Regions from separate parts of the Vallitalea longa genome, predicted to be linked through region 2. Evidence: predicted binding sites of a transcription regulator. Region 2 holds the regulator's gene; the other holds the start of a gene.

Region 1 (6,308 bases), on a different contig from region 2:
TATCCAATACTTGAATTGTATTAGTATTATCAGGGGTTCCACCTAGAGCTAATTTGACTCTCTCTGTTATTATTGCTCTTTCTTTATATATACAACATCTAGTATCTGGCTTAGGACCAGGTATAATTCTATTTGGTATATCTAGTATATCTTTTTCTAATGAATTGTTTAGTGCAGATGAAGCTACTTCTTTTAATACTTTATATTTTAACAATTGCACATTGTTTTCAAATTTTCTCATTGTTTTCCTCCTAGTTGTGAAACAGTATATATATTAAGTTCTATACGGTATCTATACATAGGTTATAGTTACTTCTTTACCTATATTTTCAAGTACATGTGCTAGTTCTCCTACAATCTTAAGCTTGATGTTAAGACTAGTAGGGAAATTAGGATTTTGATGAGCTGGATTAACAGCTTTACCTACCCAGAAATGTACATGGGTACATTCATTTATTAAGAAGTTGGCAAGTCTGCTGGCTCCGTTATTATCATTAAGGTAAGCAGCCTTGGTAGTAAAATCTTCTTTCGAGTAAGTTCTGAGTAGTTCAAGTGTTTGTTTTAGAGTAAGAACTCCCTCGGTAACTAGATCAATACCATCCATATAAGCCATAGGAGGGACATCCTTTGACATCGTATCTATGTCAACATTAATTTCTTTGTGTAATTCTCTAGCTGCTATGTTTGCGGTTGTTCCACCGCAGATCACTTTCTTACCAGTACTTTTTGTGAATTTATTTATAACCCATTTATCCATATCTTTATCTTCAGGAGGGCCTGTAAATAAATCGATATTCTCTTTTTCTCGAACCCTGATATTCATTATAGTCGTATCATCACCTGGATGATCTTCGTAAAGATTATTGCAGACTCCAATAAAATTACCACTAATATTTCGTGATGTTTTTTCTACTTTTGATAAATCACGTAGATAATCATTAATATTATCCCATTGCCAGCCAAGGTTAAGAAGCGCTCCGACACCTGCGTGTACTGCACCATCACTTATAACTGAGATATTATCTCCAACCATTAATTTAAAATTACTTTCCAAAATGGTTTTGCCATTAATATCTAGTTTCCGTTTATTGAGTGCCAAATCTTTTCCATTACGATATATAAATATAGGAGGGTTGTCATACTCTGCTAAATAGACTTCACCGGAATCCTCAATTTTGATTATAGTGAAGGTAGAGTATGCAAGTTTCCTTACTTGACACTCAGGAAGGGTATTAACGATAGTGTCAACTGTATCAGTAATACTTGCTCCTTCTTTTAACATTGTCGCTGCTATTTTGGCAGTTAGTGTAGCTAATATATTAGCTTTTACACCACTGCCTAAACCGTCAGATAGGACAGCTATAACACTATTATCTGTACGTATTATTTCTACTTTATCTCCACAGAGCTGTTCTCCATATTTATTGATGCTATTATGAAAAATATCAATAAAATATTTCACTTAGTAACACCTTCCTCGCCTAAAACGACTTGTTGTAATTTCATTAAAGTGATTTTTGTTTCAGCGGTGGTTTCACCTAAAAGACTAGCTATTTCCTGAGCAACACGCATTTGTTTTACAATTACATTATCAGCAGCTTCTAAAGTGTTTTTCTTAAGATGAATAAGCTCTTTGTTTTTCTTTTCCAATTTTGAAACGTCATATAGTATAGCCATTATTAAATTCTGTTTAGGTAGAAATAATATGGTTTCATTTACAGTTATATTATAATTTTTGAAATGGACTCTTTTGTTAACGATATTTTGTTTCGTTTCCATTACTTGTCTGAAATCGCTATCATCTAAATATGTGGATAGAGCATTACCTTTTGATAAATTTGAATTAATCAAAAATGCGCTTTCGCAAGCTGGATTCACATCAATAATATTAAGGTTTTCATCTAGCAACAAGATGATATTAGGTGTGCTTTCAAATATTAAATTAGAGAGTTTTTCTGCTTTGCTTCTCATATAAGGTATACACATTTCAGGTTGGGACATACCTTCGAAAACAGCTTGAGCTTTTTCACGACATGTATTGTATCCACAAGCACCACAATTAAGTTCATCTGATTTATCGTATTTCCCAATGGATTTTAATATTTCAGTGATTTCTTCTTCTGTAGCTATTTTTTTAGTAACTTTTTTATTAGTGAAAACTCTGTTATATACTCTTCTATTATTTAATGTATAATCTTCAGATTCTTTATCTTCTAAATAATCATCAACATGAAGTTGTCTTATATATACATTTTCACTGTCCTTACTTACGGCAGGACCGTTAATACAGCCATTAGCACATATATTTGCTTCAATAAATAGATTTTCTATATTATCGGTAGTTAAAGTTTCAAATAAGTCTTTACAGTCTTCAATACCTGAAACACTTACAGAACGATATCCATTGGCTGTAATGTCATCTTCAATACCTTTTAAAATACCGCCTTCTAAGGGGTATCTTTGTCCATAAGACGAAGCGGATGAATCTAAATATGCATCTTCCAGATCATTAAGTTTTATGCCTTCTTCTGCTAACCAAGTATCTAATTCCTCAAAAGAAAGTATAGCATCTATATCACCTGTTTCTTGATATCCAAAAGCTTCACATCTTTTGGAAATACATGGACCAACAAATGTTATAAATGAGTTCTGTCCATATTTTTCTTTCAGTAGTATACTGTGAGCTATCATAGGAGAAACCACAGGTAGCAGATAAGGTAATAATTCAGGGTAATATCGTTGAATTAGTAAATTAACTGAAGGACAACAAGAAGTAATAAGATTTTTTTTGTCATTGTGGTTATCCATATATTCTTTATAGAGATCACTAACTATTTCTGCGCCTATGGCAGTTTCCTCAATAATTTCGAAACCAAGTGCACGTAGAGCAGCTATTAGTTTCTTTGGTTTTTTATATATACCGCTATAAGAGGGTGCTAGTGTAACAATCATTTTCTTAGTGCTTTGCATAGAATTTTTTATTTTGTTTAAATCACTTTTTATATTTCTAGCGTTCTGGGGACAGACTACAAAACATTGTCCACATCCAATACAATGATCTTCCATAATTTGGGCTTGATCATCAACTATTTTAATTGCTTTTACATGGCAGTTTCTTACACATTTATAACAATTTTTACAGTTAGCAGGTAAAAAATCCATTATTTTCATAGCAAAAGCCTCCTTGCCTTGATTATAATTTAGTTAATATTTCATTGTTGAAAAAATCTTCTGTAGTAGAAGGACTAACAGAATAAATGTTATCATCAACTTTTACAGATACAGCTTGAGTACATCTTCCTAAACAGAATGCACCTTTTATCTCAACTTTATCTTCTAATGATTGATCTTTAACTAATTCTTGGAGCTTTGAAATGACCGAATATGATCCTTTTAGATGGCACGCACTACCTATACAAATATTAATTGTTAACATTTTAACCACTCCTTTTGTGAAATTAATTATTTGAAACTTACAAATTTTATTATACTAATTAAGAAAAAATTTCATTGTTAAACTAAATTTTAAAATATATAAATATTGATTTTATAACATTTTAACGAAATTAAGAATAGATTACTATAAGTTTTTATAATCAAGTTAATCATTATAATCAATAGTAGTATGTTCATATATATATTAACAAAAATTAAAAAAAAGTCAATGATTTTGTTAATAAATTAACAAAAAATATTAACCAAAAATAACAATAAATTATTTCTAATATCTATAGCATTTAATAAACTATAATATTAAAAGTTAGTAGAATTGATATATTATGGAAAAATACTAAAAAAAATATTATAATGACATTGATTAATTGTAATATTGATAATAATTGTGTGTAAATCAATAAATAACACCATAATGTTTGGATATATATTATTATAGACATAAAAAAATCTTTGGTATATAATTATGATGTTATTGATATTACTATTTTAAGTAATTAAGCGATAATAAAGGTGGAGTGTACTAATGAAAAAAACATTGCTAATAATTGTTATAATTATAGGTGTAATAATAGGAGGCTATAAGATATATGAAATTAATGACAGTAAGCAAACAAAAGAATCCACAAAGGCTGAAATTCCTACTATAGACAAAGAAAACGAAACGAGGGATATGGATAATCCGAATGATGATATGGAACTATACTTTATTGAACCAATAAAAATAACAGACAGTAATACTATCATAAATACTTTATCACAGAATAATTGGAGTAAAGAGTGTTTAGATTCTTTATTGGGTGATTATGATAATATTATATCCAGACCTACTGATTTATGTGCTGGAGGTACAGTCATGTTTTACAGAACATATAATAATGAAGGTTTAAAAGTTCAATTTACCAGTAATGAAAATTATAACCATATATATAGTTTGATATTTAATGATGAATATAAGGATAAAATAATAGGTGATATTGATATGAATTCATCATTTGAAGATATTATATCAATGTATGATGCTCCTCATTTTATTAATGAAGAAGTTGGTTTGATAGGGTATAAATGTGAAGATTTCTATATGTTTTTCATAGGGAAAGATAAGCTACAAGAAATATCATTCTATTCAAGAATAGATTATGATGAAACAAGTATAGAAAAAGCAATTATGGCTTATGAAAAAACAGGTATGACAGATGAATTTACCAATATGATATGGGATGATTATGATTATACAGCAGGTGAATCGGGACTAATTTTTTATGATTATGATAGTAGAGGTGTCGTTGCGAGTTTAGATGTAGCAGATAACAATATGAAAGTTACAATCTATGGTAATTTTATTGGGAATATAACAGATGAAATATCACTTCCTACTGATGCTCATAAGATAACTAAGATGAAGGATGAACTTAAAAATAGAGGTATAGAAATCTTATTGGAAGAAGATCTGGTTTATAATTGTGAACTAGAAAGGTTAAAAGAATATGATGAGTTGAAAGGTGAACTTGTTGATGAATACGGTGAAAAGTCACCTGATGGAAATATGTTATTATTGAATGCTTTTTCGATGTATACTGGAAATAGAATAAAAATATATGATGAGACTCAAGAGAATCTATTTGTTGAATTATGGGGTGTAGACAACTATGGTTGGATAAACGATAGGTATCTGATATATACTCAAGCTATGGATGAGATGCTTTTTGGTGAAGGAAATAATAAATATGGTATATTTATCTATGATTGTTTAGAAAAGAAAGAAATCAGTGTAGTTAGCTTTGAGGAGCGTGAGGCTATATTTCTGACATCATGGGATAAAAATACTATTGGCTACAATATTGAAGAGGAAAATTCTTCAAAAGAATATACACTAGAATACACATTTGATGAAGAAGGTAATATATCTATAGGGAAGGTCAAACAATATAAGAAATAAAAATGGTATAAATATATATTTCTTTTTCTTATAAAACAGTGTATAATATAATAAATCAATAAGCGTGCTTAGCACGCTTTTTACATGTAAATACTGGAAGGAGAATATAATTGATTACAGTTACTGGACTAGAACTACAATTTGGAACTAAAAAACTTTTTAAGGATGTCAATGTAAAATTTACACCAGGTAATTGCTATGGGGTGATAGGAGCTAATGGTGCTGGAAAATCCACCTTTTTAAAAATATTATCTGGAGAGATAGAGCCAACTATGGGTGAAGTAAGTATTACCCCTGGAGAAAGACTTGCAGTTCTGAAACAAGATCACTTCGAATTTGATGAATGTGTTGTATTGGATACTGTTGTGATGGGGCATAAAAGACTTTATGATATAAGAATAGAAAAAGATGCACTCTATATGAAAGAAGATTTCAGTGAGGAAGATGGAAAACAGGCTTCAGAATTAGAAGCTGAATTCGCAGAATTAGATGGCTGGGAAGCTGATACTAATGCTGAAAGACTATTAATGGGACTTGGAATAGAAAAAGATCTTCATTACAAAACAATGAAAGAATTAAAAGGTAGTGAAAAGGTCAAGGTTTTATTAGCTCAAGCATTATTCGGAGAACCTGATATCCTATTACTTGATGAGCCTACTAACCATATTGATTTTAAAGCTATTGCATGGTTGGAAGAGTTTCTTATCAATTATGAAAAAACGGTTATAGTAGTTTCACATGATAGACACTTTCTTAATAAAGTGTGTACCAATATGTTAGACATCGACTTTGGTAAAGCTAAATTATTTGTCGGAAACTATGATTTCTGGTATGAATCAAGTCAACTTGCATTAAAACTTATCAATGACCAGAACAAAAAGAAAGAAGAGAAGATAAAAGAATTACAGTCTTTCAT
Region 2 (12,756 bases):
TTTTAGTAATAAGTACTATAATCCTCCATCGTTACATAACATAAGCATAAGTAGAATCAATAGCATGTTGTTATCTCCTAGTCCTCCCATACCACCAGAACCACATCCAAAATTATTATTACCGGACATTAGAAGTAATAACATCATCAGCATCATATTATTATTGTTTCCACCTAAATAGCCGTTAGGCGCTACATCACTCATAGTTTGCCTCCATATATACTTTCTTAATATTTTATGTCAAAGGGCTTGTTTTCTATGAATGATTTAAGTAAAGTTAATAAATAAATCATATAGTTGTATTGATTCGAATAAAATATATTAATTCAAATTTGAACAGGTGGAATATGAAAAATATAGCATTATTCCTTTTACCTATATTATATCAAAGAGCAATAAAAGGAAAACATAATTATACAAATAATAAAAGTAGTATAAAGAAAGAGGATAGAAATACTGACATTAGTGTAATTGAGGATAAAGATAATCATAATAAAGCAATCAAGAATATTCAGGTAATCGTTAATTGCAGTAAGGATGATAAATATGAAAATGAATTGAAGAAATTAGGAAGAGTGAAATATAGATTACCAATGATCAATTCATATGTTTTAGAACTTCCAGAAAAATATGTTGGAAAACTAAACGGCATTAAAGGTGTGGAAGCTGTAGAACATGATGCGCTGATAACTGCACAAATGGATGTAGCTAGGGAAACAGTTAATACGACATGGGCAGATGTTAGAGGAGTATCTGGTAAAGGAATCGGAATTGCGGTTGTTGATACAGGTGTTTATCCTCATCAAGATTTAACTAAAACTAAAAATAAGATAGTGGGATTTAAAGATTTTGTAAACAATAAAGAATTCCCTTATGATGATAATGGACATGGCACACATGTAGCTGGAATCATCAGTGGAGATGGTTATGAAAGTAATGGTAAATATAAAGGGATAGCCGTAGAGAGCAATATAATAGGTGTAAAAGTATTAAATAAAAAAGGTTCAGGCAATATATCTGATGTTTTAGCTGGTATACAATGGATTTTGGATAATAGGAAAAGATTTAATATTAGAATAATTAATTTATCAGTTGGGATGAAAGATATAGAAGGAGAAAAATCTGCTCTAGTAAGAGGAGTTAATGCAGCTTGGGATAGTGGATTGATTATTGTTACTGCTGCTGGCAATAATGGGCCAGAAGAAGGAACGATAACAACTCCTGGAATCAGTAGAAAAGTCATTACAGTAGGTTCTTCCGATGATGCAGAAACAGTTAAGATAATGGAAGACTTGATATCAGATTATTCAGGAAGAGGACCTACCAAAGAATGCATAAAAAAACCTGATATCGTAGCGCCAGGGTCAAATATAATTGCATGTAGTACGGATAAAGAATATACACCAAAAGATAAATATTATCCTAACAACGATATCGGTTATACGAAGAAAAGTGGTACTTCTATGGCAACACCTATCGTCAGTGGTTGTATTGCATTACTTTTATCTAGACATCCTGAACTAACCGGAAAAGATGTAAAACTAAAATTAAAAGATTCTGCTATAGATCTTGGATTCTCACAGGCACATCAGGGTTGGGGACTGATAGATGTAAAAAAATTATTACAATAAGGAAGAGGATATTGTTTGTTTTACTTGGCTACTTGCAAAGTATCGGTTTGAGTAAAACAAACAATAATCCCTTCAAGAACCTATTTCATATGCTTAAAAAGTAGGACTTTCCTATAAGAGAACAAAAGAGGCTATGCCTCATAAAAAATTTCAAGGAAAATAGATAGTAGAATTTTTATATTTAAATAAAAAAAGTCCTAAATTGTATTATTTAGGACAAGGTCTATTTCTATTAAGGGGGATAGAATAGGATTAGTAGTTACAAGTACCGCCACCGCAAGTACCTCCGCCACAGGTGCCACCCATTCCGTTGCCGCCCATAAGCATTGACATCAACATATATAGCATCATATTATTATCCATAATTGAGCCATTTCCGTTTCCGTCACCACACATTAATAGTAAAAGTAATAGTAACATATTATTAGATTGCATAATAGTCCTCCTTCTTGAATATATATTTTCTTACATATTCCTCAGTTTAACGTAAGTTTAATATAGTTTATGAAGAAGGGTATAAATGTGTGTTTGTATATATTTTAGTAAGTAAATCTTATTAGGAAAATTTGATAGTGAGTTGAATTTACATTAGTATATATTATAATATTCTTAATCAAAATAAAGTCAATTAAAAAACATTTTCATACAATCGTTCAAAAATTCCATATCCATGTTGGGGTTATCATCATTATCAAAAATAAGGATTAACAATATAAGCAGAAATATATCATCATCATTTTGTTCCTTTTTATAATTAGTCATAAATGGGGCTGAAATATCTTTTAATGAGTAGTAAGTATTAATACTTTCTATCATATAAATTATCCTTTCAATGGTTTGATACTTCTTTCATTTCCTATTACAATAATTATGTATTAAATAGGTTATTTATTCATTTACATACTATATTAGATAGAAATATATACCAATTAAATATTAGGAGTCTATATATAAGACTAAAGCATTAGTATTAGTTGCTTTATGCCTATGAAACTATTGACATTCCAAGTACAATCGTATACAATTATACCATAATTGAATATATATAAAATTTTATGCATATATAGTAAAGTTACTTAAATAATTATCAAGGAGGAACAGCGATGGGTTTGAATTTAACTCAAAAAATTATTAAAGATCATCTACTTGAAGGTGAAATGATTTCAGGTAATGAAATAGGTATAAAAATAGATCAGACATTAACGCAAGATTCTACTGGTACTATGGCATATCTACAACTGGAAGCAATGGAAATTGATAAGGTGAAGACAAAAAGATCTGTTGCATATATTGATCATAATATGCTCCAACAGGGATTTGAGAATGCAGATGACCATAAGTACATACAAACTGTAGCGCACAAGCACGGTGTATATTTTTCACGTCCAGGTAATGGTATATGTCACCAAGTACATTTAGAAAGATTTGGTGTACCAGGTGAGACTTTATTAGGTTCTGACAGTCATACACCGACTGGTGGAGGAATCGGTATGCTTGCTATAGGGGCAGGTGGTCTTGATGTAGCAGTAGCTATGGGAGGCGGAACATATTATATTACAATGCCAAAAGTAGTTAATGTTAAATTGACAGGTAATCTAAGACCATTTGTTACAGCTAAGGATATAATCCTTGAAGTACTTAGAATAATGACTGTAAAAGGTGGAGTAGGTAAAGTTATAGAATATACTGGAGATGGTGTCAGTACACTTAGTGTTCCAGAAAGAGCGACTATAACTAATATGGGTGCAGAATTAGGTGCTACCACTTCAATTTTTCAAAGTGATGAAGTAACACATTCGTTCCTAAAAGCACAAGATAGAGATGAACTATGGAAAGAATTAAAAGCTGACAGTGATGCTGTTTATGATGAAACTATAAATATTGATTTAAATGAATTAGAACCTCTTTTAGCTATGCCTCATAGTCCAGATAATGTTGAAAAAGTAGCTAATATAGCAGGATTGAAAGTTGATCAGGTATGTATCGGAAGTTGTACTAACAGCTCATATCTTGATATGATGAAAGTATCTAAGATATTAAAAGGTAAAACAGTTAACCCTAATGTAAGTTTAGTAATTGCACCAGGTTCTAAACAAGTGCTTAACATGTTGGCACAAAACGGTGCATTGGCAGATATGATAGCGGCAGGAGCCAGAATCCTAGAGTCAGGTTGTGGACCATGTATCGGTATGGGTCAAGCACCTGCAACAGAGGCTGTTACATTAAGAACATTTAATAGAAACTTCAAAGGACGTTGTGGAACAGTTTCAGCAGGAGCATATTTACTTAGCCCTGAAACAGCAGCTGTAAGTGCTTTAGCTGGTGAATTGACTGATCCTATGACTTGTACTACTGATATAGATGTTACTATGCCAGATAAATTTTATATAAATGACAATATGGTGGTTCCTCCTGCAGAAGATGGAAGTAAGGTAGAAGTCGTAAAAGGACCTAATATCAAGCCTTTTCCACTTAACGAAGAACTGAAAGATAACGTAGAAGGAAAAGCATTGATAATAGTTGAAGATAATATTACAACTGATCATATTATGCCTTCTAATGCAAAATTATTGCCTTTCAGATCAAATATACCTCATTTAGCAAATTATTGCTTAACACCATGTGATGAAGAATTTCCTGCTAGAGCAAAAGCTAATGGTGGAGGAATGATTGTTGGTGGAGATAATTACGGACAAGGTTCAAGTAGAGAACATGCAGCATTAGTTCCTTTGTATCTAGGTATAAAAGCTGTACTTGCTAAGAGTTTTGCAAGAATACACAAAGCTAATTTAATTAATTCAGGTATTCTTCCACTAACTTTTGCAGATATTAATGATTATGATACAATAAGTCTTAATGATGAATTGAAAATGGAAAATGTAATCGATCAAGTAAAATCAGGAAAAATCATTGTTCATAATGAATCCAAAAAACTTGATTATGAAATGAATATAGAATTATCAGATAAAGAATTGAAAATGATTCTTGCAGGTGGTAAGATCAATTTCATTAAAAACATGTAACATGTGTATAAAACAAACCATAAGAGAGGAATGTTAATCATGGATTATATAAGCAAATTTGAACAACTCATAAAAGAGCAAAAAGCTAGAGTGAAAATGATGAAAGAACAAGGCGATTTTGTTAAGTATGACGAACTTGATACAATAGTTATTGGTGTTGTAGGTGGAGATGGAATCGGACCAGCTATAACTGATCAGGCACATAGAGTATTGAAATATTTATTACAAGATGAAGTTAAGAATAATAAAGTAACTTTTAAAATGATTGATGGTCTTACTATTGAGAATAGAGCTAAGGCCAATAAAGCTATACCTGATGATGTTCTAAAAGAATTAAAGCAATGTCATGTAATTTTAAAAGGACCAACTACTACTCCAAGAAAAGGAGATAAATGGCCTAATATTGAAAGTGCTAATGTTGCAATGAGGAAAGAACTTGACCTATTCGCTAATGTTCGTCCTGTTAAAGTACCTGAAAAAGGTATTGATTGGACTTTCTTCAGAGAAAATACAGAAGGTGCCTATGTTCTAGGTAGTAATGGATTTAATGTTGATGATGATATCGCAATAGATTTTAAAGTAATTACTACTGGTGGAGCAGAGCGTATCGCTAGAGCAGCTTTTGAATTTGCTAAGAAAAATGATAAGAAGAGGGTTACTATTGTAACTAAAGCTAACGTAGTTAAAACAACTGATGGTAAATTTTTAGAAATATGTAAAGAAATAGGTAAAGAATATGAAGGAATTGAAGTTGATGACTGGTATATTGATATAATGACTGCTAAATTAGTGGATGAAAAGAGAAGAACACAATTCCAAGTAATGATTCTACCTAATCTATATGGAGATATCTTGACTGATGAAGCTGCTGAATTCCAAGGTGGAGTTGGTACAGCAGGAAGTTCTAATATAGGTAAGAAATATTCTATGTTTGAAGCTATTCATGGTTCAGCACCTAGAATGGTAGAAGAAGGTAGGGATATCTATGCAGATCCATCTAGTATCATAAGAGCAAGTGGAATGTTACTTAATCATATTGGATATCCAGAAAAAGCAGAAAAGTTATATAAGGCTCTTGAAATATGTAATACAGAGAAAGAATATGTTATTACTGGAAGAGATACAGGAGCAACTAATGAAGAATTTACAAATTATTTAATGAAAACAATTGAAAAATTATAGATTATGTGTATAATATATATGTTGCATACCAATTTTTATTAATACTTTACATAAATTAATTATTGTAATATTATTTAATAGAGAAATATTGTAATATATATAGCATGCACAATTAATATTTAGTTTATATTAATAAGTGTATCCTATAAATAAGAGGAGGCACACCAGTGAGCGAGTATAATCTTCACGAAGAAGTAACTGATAAATACTCTTTAAGAGGTAGAGTTTTTAACAAAATACGAGAAGATATATTAAAGGGTAGATATAAGAATAATGAACCTTTAAAGGAAACACAGATATCTAGAGAATTAGGAGTTAGTAGAACTCCTGTTAGAGAAGCGATAAGACAATTAGAACTAGAGGGATTAGTAACTATTATACCTAATAAAGGTGCAGTGGTTTCTGGTATTGATGCTAAAGATATACAGGATATCTATGAAATAAGGTCTTTAATTGAAGGGTTATCTGCTAGATGGGCTACTACTAACATAAATGAAGAACAACTAGAATCATTAGAAGAAATTGTATATTTATCTGAATTTCATTACAAGAAGGGACATTTAGATCAGCTTTATGAATTGGATACTAAATTTCATGAAGCTTTATACCAAGCTTCACATAGTAAAATACTAAAACATGTATTATCGGATTTCCATCATTATGTTCAGAGAATAAGAAGAGCTTCTATTTCTTCTGAGGAAAGAGCTAAAAAGTCAGTTGAAGAACATAAAGCGATTGTAGAGGCTATAAAAACAGGAGACGAAAATAAAGTAGAAGAATTGACAAATCTACATGTAAAAAATACTTTGAAAAATGTTGTAGATCACAAATTAATGGATATAATTGGAAAATAATATAAAAGGGAGAATTACTCTACAAGTAATTCCTCCCATTTTTCATATAAACTTTCCAATTGAGTATTATGATTTGTTTTTTCTTCAAGAAGTTTAGTAGCTTTTTCTGCATTGGTATAAACTTCTTCTAAGCATAATTGATCATCGATGGAGTTTATGATTTTTTCCAGCTCATGTATTTCGGATTCGATTTTTTTGATTTGGTTATCAAGTTTACGTTTGTTAGCTTGTTGGTCTTTGCTTTTTAACCAATCTTTTTTTGTTGAGCTATTAATATTAGTATCTATTTGCTTATTATTGTTTTTGCTATTGATGCTGTTTTCTAATTCTAATAAACGTTGTTTTTCTTCCTCTTGTTTTTTTTCTGTTACATAATTATAGTTACCCAAGAAGTTATTTATTTTATCTGGAGTTAGTTCCAGTACTCTTGTGGCTATTTTGTTTATAAAATAACGGTCATGAGATATAAAAAGAACTGTACCTGTATAATTATTTATAGCTGATTCAAGAATTTCTTTAGATATTATATCAAGATGATTAGTAGGCTCATCCAATAATAAAAAGTTAGCATTTGATAGCATGAGTTTAGCGAGAATCAATCTTCCTTTTTCTCCTCCGCTCAAACTTGATATTCTTTTGAATACATCTTCACCTGTAAATAAAAATGCTGCTAGTGTATTACGTATGTGTCCGGAAGTCATATTAGGATATGCATCTGAAATTTCTTCAATCAAAGTATTATTTTGATTTAGGGTAGCATGTTCTTGATCATAATAACCAATTTGTACTTTAGCTCCTAAGGATATATCACCAGTATCTTGTTTTAGTTGATGAGATATTATACGGAACAAAGTTGTTTTTCCTGTACCGTTATCTCCAATCAGCGCAACTTTTTCACCTCTTTTGATCTGAAAAACGAGATTCGAAAAAAGATGCTTGTTATCAAAGGACTTTGATATATCTGTTGCAGTAAGGACGTCGTTTCCGCTAATTGTTCTAGGTGATAATTTAAGATGCATACTATCATTTACATATGATGGTTTATCGATCATGTTAATTTTTTGAAGCTGTTTTTCGCGACTTTGAGCTCGTTTTATGAGTTTGTCTCTACCATGAGACCTAAGTTCACGGATAACTTCTTGTTGCCTTCTAATTTCTTTTTGTTGCTCTATATAATGTTTGGTTTGTATATCTTCATTTATTGACTTATGTTTTATATAGAAACTGTAATTACCGTTATATATTTGTGAGTGAGTATTTTCTATCTCAATCACTTTATTTACTATTTTATCTAGAAAATAACGGTCATGAGAAATAATTATAACTGTACCTTGATAATTGCACAAAAAGCCTTCCAGCCATTCACATGCTTTAATATCCAAATGGTTAGTCGGTTCATCTAAAAGTAATATATCAGGTTTTTCGAGAAGTATTTTTGCAAGAGCTACTCTTGTTTTTTGTCCACCTGATAAAGTGGATATGTTAGCAGAAAAGTCTTCTTCGCAAAAACCAAGTCCTTTCAAGACACCCTTTATATTACTTTTATAGCTATATCCGTTATTGATTTCAAATGTATGCTGAAGATTAGAATATGATTTCATTAATGAATCCATGGCTTCACTATCATGACTAAGCTGAGACATTTTGATTTCTAAATCTCTTAGGGTGTTTTCCATATCAATGATATCTTTGCATGTAAGGAGCATTTCATCGTATATGGTTTTTTCTGAAGATAAAGAACTATTTTGTGATAGATACCCAAGTTTAGTCATGCTGTTAATTATAACTTGTCCTGAATCTGCTTCTAGTTCATTTGTTATAATTTTAAATAGTGTTGATTTACCAGCTCCGTTAATACCTACTATAGCAGCTTTATCTCCTTTTTCTAACCAAAAACTTATATTATCTAGTACTGTGTTCGTTACAAATGCTTTGCATATATTTTTACATGATAAAATCATAGTTACCTCCTATAAATAATAAAATTACCATACTATGATACCATTAATCATTGGTTTTGAAAAGTTTATAGGTTAATATTACGTTATTTTGGTTAGTATATAGATGATAATAAAAGTTTAGTTTATTTTATCTTACTAGTTTATTTTATTTACATAAGAATAAAATTCTTTTGGACAACATATATATGATAAAAGAACTTTTCTAAAGGGGATGATGACTTGAGTCGTAATGCAGGTTATATGAAGAAATTGAGAAAAGCTCGTGTGGAGAGAAAGCAGTGTATAAGATGTGGGAAGCCTTTATCGCAAGAATCACTTATTAGAGGTGTTAAACAGTGTGAAAAATGCCTTGATTATCAACGTAAAAGAAAATTAGGTCAGATTAGTTCAAAAGTTAATACAACATATTTTTATAACAGGCAATACAAAAAAGATGAGATAAAAAGGAAAGAGCTAGGTAATTTTATGGTTGAAAATAAGATAACCATTAAAGATCTCGCCAAAGAAGCTAATTTATCTCAAAGGACAATTCAAAGAATTTTATATACTGATGCAAACTATACAAAAAAAACTAAAGATGCTATTAATAACTATTTAGGTAAGGAACTCTTATAATTAACTATTTTAGAGCTTTTATACTAGATATAGGAAAGATGTATAAATTTAAGGACATTAAAATATTTTATAAGTCATATCTACTATAAAAAGCTTCTAAATATAAAATAATATATGATAATCTACAGAAAAACTATTGTATGCAATAGACATATAGTGAATGTTGTGTGAATATCTACTAAATACAATGGTTGGGTAGATAATATTTATTGTAATAACCTATAAACAATATGGGAAAAACAGTAATTCATTATTTGACATAGATTTAACAAACATATATAATTATTTTTATAAAAGTTCCAAAATAGTATCAAAGGATTGGGGATTGATTATATGATACAAAAGAAAATATCAACAGCGGTAATCAAAAGATTACCAAAATACTACAGATACTTAGGAGACTTATTGGAAAATGATGTTGTAAGAATTTCCTCTAAAGAATTAAGCCATAGAATGGGTGTAACAGCTTCACAGATAAGACAAGATTTAAATAATTTTGGCGGCTTTGGGCAACAAGGCTATGGTTACAATGTTGAATATCTATACAACGCTATAGGTAAAATACTTGGTTTAGAAAATAAATACAACACGATTATTGTTGGAGCGGGTAATTTAGGTCAAGCACTTGCTAACTATACTAATTTTGATAAAAGAGGTTTTGAAGTCAAAGGACTTTTTGATGTGAATCCAAGACTTGTTGGTATTACTGTAAGGGGTATTGAGATTAAAGATCTAGATGAGTTAGAAGAATTTATTAAAGTGAATAGGATTGATTTAGCGATTCTTACTCTACCTAAACAAAAAGCACCTAAGGTTGCTAATGATTTAGTTAATTACGGAATAAAAGGTATATGGAATTTTGCTCCCATAGACTTAAAATTAACTAATAAAAATGTTGTTGTAGAAAATGTTCATCTATTAGATAGTTTGATGACCCTTTCATACAATATAAAAGAAACAATATAAAAACTTGTTATTTTTGTAGATTTATAACTATTCTTAGAGGTATTAGGTACTCATATTTTGGGTACCTTTTAATTATATTGTGCTATAGAATATAATGATTTGTTACGATATAATTAGTATAGGTTGATTTTTATTTAACACTACTATCTTTATATTTTAACTAATAAGACAAGTTAAGTAGATATTATTTTACTACATATAAATAATGAGGACGTGAATATATGTTTTTTTCTAAACAGAAGATTGAGAAACCAATAAATATAGAAAAAAAAGTCCATATATTAACTTTGGATAATAGATGGCATGAGCTATTTTGTAATAACAGAAAATCAAAAAAAATATCAGATCTAGAAAAAAAACTCAATAAATTAGTTGGTGAACAAGGTCAATTGACTAATGATCTAAAAGAATATTCTTTACTCAAAAAGAAGATGATGGTAGATATTGTTGATAATATGAAAGAAGCCATAGAAGATGAAGACGATACTGCTATAAATGAAATGAAAAAAAGTAAAAAGTACATTAGTGATATTAAAGTTAAATTAGATAAAATGGAAGAGAGAATGGAAACCCTACCAAAAGAGATTCAAATCACTAATAAAGAATTATTGGAATATACTATGCAGGATTGTTATATGCGTATGTTCAATACTAAAAATGAACTGGATGAATTACAAGAATGGATTAACAAAGTTAGGGAAGAATTAAAAGAAAAGGCAGTAAGAAAAACAGAAGCTAAGGAAGAATATGATAGATTATATTCTTATATGCATGATTTAGTCGGGTATGAAATCATTGAATTATATGATAAGAAATATCTGGGAGGAAGTAAATGATAAAAGGGATTGGTAACGATATCATAGAGATAAGCAGAATAGAAAAAGCTATCCAAAATGAAAGATTCCTAGAAAAATACTTTACATTGAATGAAAACAGATTGTTTGAAGATAGAAATCTTAGACCTGAGACGATAGCTGGTAATTTTGCTACGAAAGAAGCTGTTTCAAAAGTTCTTGGTACAGGATTTGTTGATTTTTCTCTTGCGGATATTGAAGTTCTACGTGATGATATGGGTAAACCTTATGTGATTCTATATAATAATGCTAGAAGTCTAGCTGAAAAGCTTAATATTTCCAGAATACATGTTTCTATATCTCATTCTAAGGAATATGTTATTGCTACAGCCTTAGGTGAGTAGATAAGAAAAAGGAGATGTCATAGTATGAAAGTTGTCAGTAGTAGTGAAATGAGAGAAATCGATAGATATACAATACAAGAACTAGGTATTCCAGGTATTGTGTTAATGGAAAATGCTGCTATGTCTGTTGTCAGTGAAACTATAAGTACCATAAGGGAAAGTAGAAAAGTTGTTATCTGTTGTGGTATAGGCAATAATGGTGGGGATGGACTTGCGATTGGAAGAATATTGAGCTGTAACCATATAAATGTATCAATAGCTGTAATAGGTGATTCTAATAAAATAAAAGGTGATGCCAAGATAAATTATGATGTTGCCAAGAAGCTTAATATTGATATACATGAATATAATAGCCAAGAAGAGATGAATGATTTCGTGACTTTAGTAAATGGTTGTGATGTTATCTATGATGCTATTTTCGGAACTGGTTTATCCAGAGAAGTTACAGATAGATATTATGAAGCCATTGATGCGATAAATCATACCAATGCTTATAAAATAGCTGTTGATATACCTTCTGGTATAAATGCAGATGACGGACATGTCTTAGGCATTGCTGTTGATGCTGATAAAACAGTAACGTTCTGTTTGCCAAAATTAGGGCTGTTATTATATCCTGGTGCGAGTAATGTAGGTGAACTGGTAGTTGGAGATATAGGTATCCCATATGTGTCGGTTGAGAGAATAAAATCAAATACATCAATAATGGATGATAATTTGGCGAAACATTTTATGCCTAATAGGGTTAAGATGTCTCATAAAGGGACTTATGGTAAAGTATTGATTATTGCGGGAACCAAGAAGATGACAGGTGCCGCTGTTCTAACGTCTAGTGCTGCATATAGAACAGGAGCAGGATTGGTTAAAACATTTATCGAAGAATCAGTATCGAGTATCATTACATCAAGTCTTCCTGAGGCTATTATTGAGACTTATAACAGAGATGATGATAATCTATCTTTTGAAGATAAGAGTAAATTACTGGAGATGTTGTTATGGGCGGACACTATTGCAATTGGACCAGGTCTTGGAAATGATAGTATCACAAAAGAAATACTTGAAGTGGTTATCAATAATTTCAATAAAAATATAGTTATTGATGCAGATGGAATAAATGCATTATCAAAAGACATACACGTTCTGAAAAACAAGAAAGGTAACATAATAGTTACCCCACATCTAGGTGAGATGTCTAGATTAACCAATATGGATATCGAGAGAATTTCAAATAATACGGTAGAAGTGGCTCAAGTTTTTAGTAAGCAGCATAAAGTTATATGTGTCTTGAAAAGTGCTAGAACAGTAATATCTTCACCTAATGGGATG

What was found. Region 2 encodes Rex, which represses fermentation and respiration genes when NADH is low (regulators of the CRP and FNR family bind a similar motif). Its sites were predicted from a motif close to ATTGTTAANTANTTAACAAT; they were not measured.
Region 1: a site for Rex is predicted at 3,670-3,689, ahead of QMG30_RS16060 ((2Fe-2S) ferredoxin domain-containing protein). Genes of this name have one in related genera too.

Annotation. Positions count from the first base shown of each region.
Region 1 is NZ_BRLB01000011.1:55,550-61,857, reverse strand. Features, by position in the region: gene QMG30_RS16075 (4Fe-4S dicluster domain-containing protein) at 1-241, opposite strand, end outside; gene QMG30_RS16070 (SpoIIE family protein phosphatase) at 293-1,462, opposite strand; gene QMG30_RS16065 ([Fe-Fe] hydrogenase large subunit C-terminal domain-containing protein) at 1,459-3,171, opposite strand; gene QMG30_RS16060 ((2Fe-2S) ferredoxin domain-containing protein) at 3,194-3,445, opposite strand; gene QMG30_RS16055 (hypothetical protein) at 3,980-5,392, shown strand; gene QMG30_RS16050 (ABC-F family ATP-binding cassette domain-containing protein) at 5,503-6,308, shown strand, end outside.
Region 2 is NZ_BRLB01000020.1:8,567-21,322, forward strand. Features, by position in the region: gene QMG30_RS20900 (hypothetical protein) at 16-204, opposite strand; gene QMG30_RS20905 (S8 family peptidase) at 699-1,631, shown strand; gene QMG30_RS20910 (hypothetical protein) at 1,884-2,066, opposite strand; gene QMG30_RS20915 (hypothetical protein) at 2,256-2,447, opposite strand; gene QMG30_RS20920 (aconitate hydratase) at 2,735-4,654, shown strand; gene QMG30_RS20925 (isocitrate/isopropylmalate family dehydrogenase) at 4,694-5,836, shown strand; gene QMG30_RS20930 (GntR family transcriptional regulator) at 6,004-6,690, shown strand; gene abc-f (ribosomal protection-like ABC-F family protein) at 6,705-8,651, opposite strand; gene QMG30_RS20940 (helix-turn-helix domain-containing protein) at 8,871-9,266, shown strand; gene QMG30_RS20945 (redox-sensing transcriptional repressor Rex) at 9,600-10,232, shown strand; gene QMG30_RS20950 (coiled-coil domain-containing protein) at 10,454-11,068, shown strand; gene acpS (holo-ACP synthase) at 11,065-11,430, shown strand; gene QMG30_RS20960 (NAD(P)H-hydrate dehydratase) at 11,455-12,756, shown strand, end outside.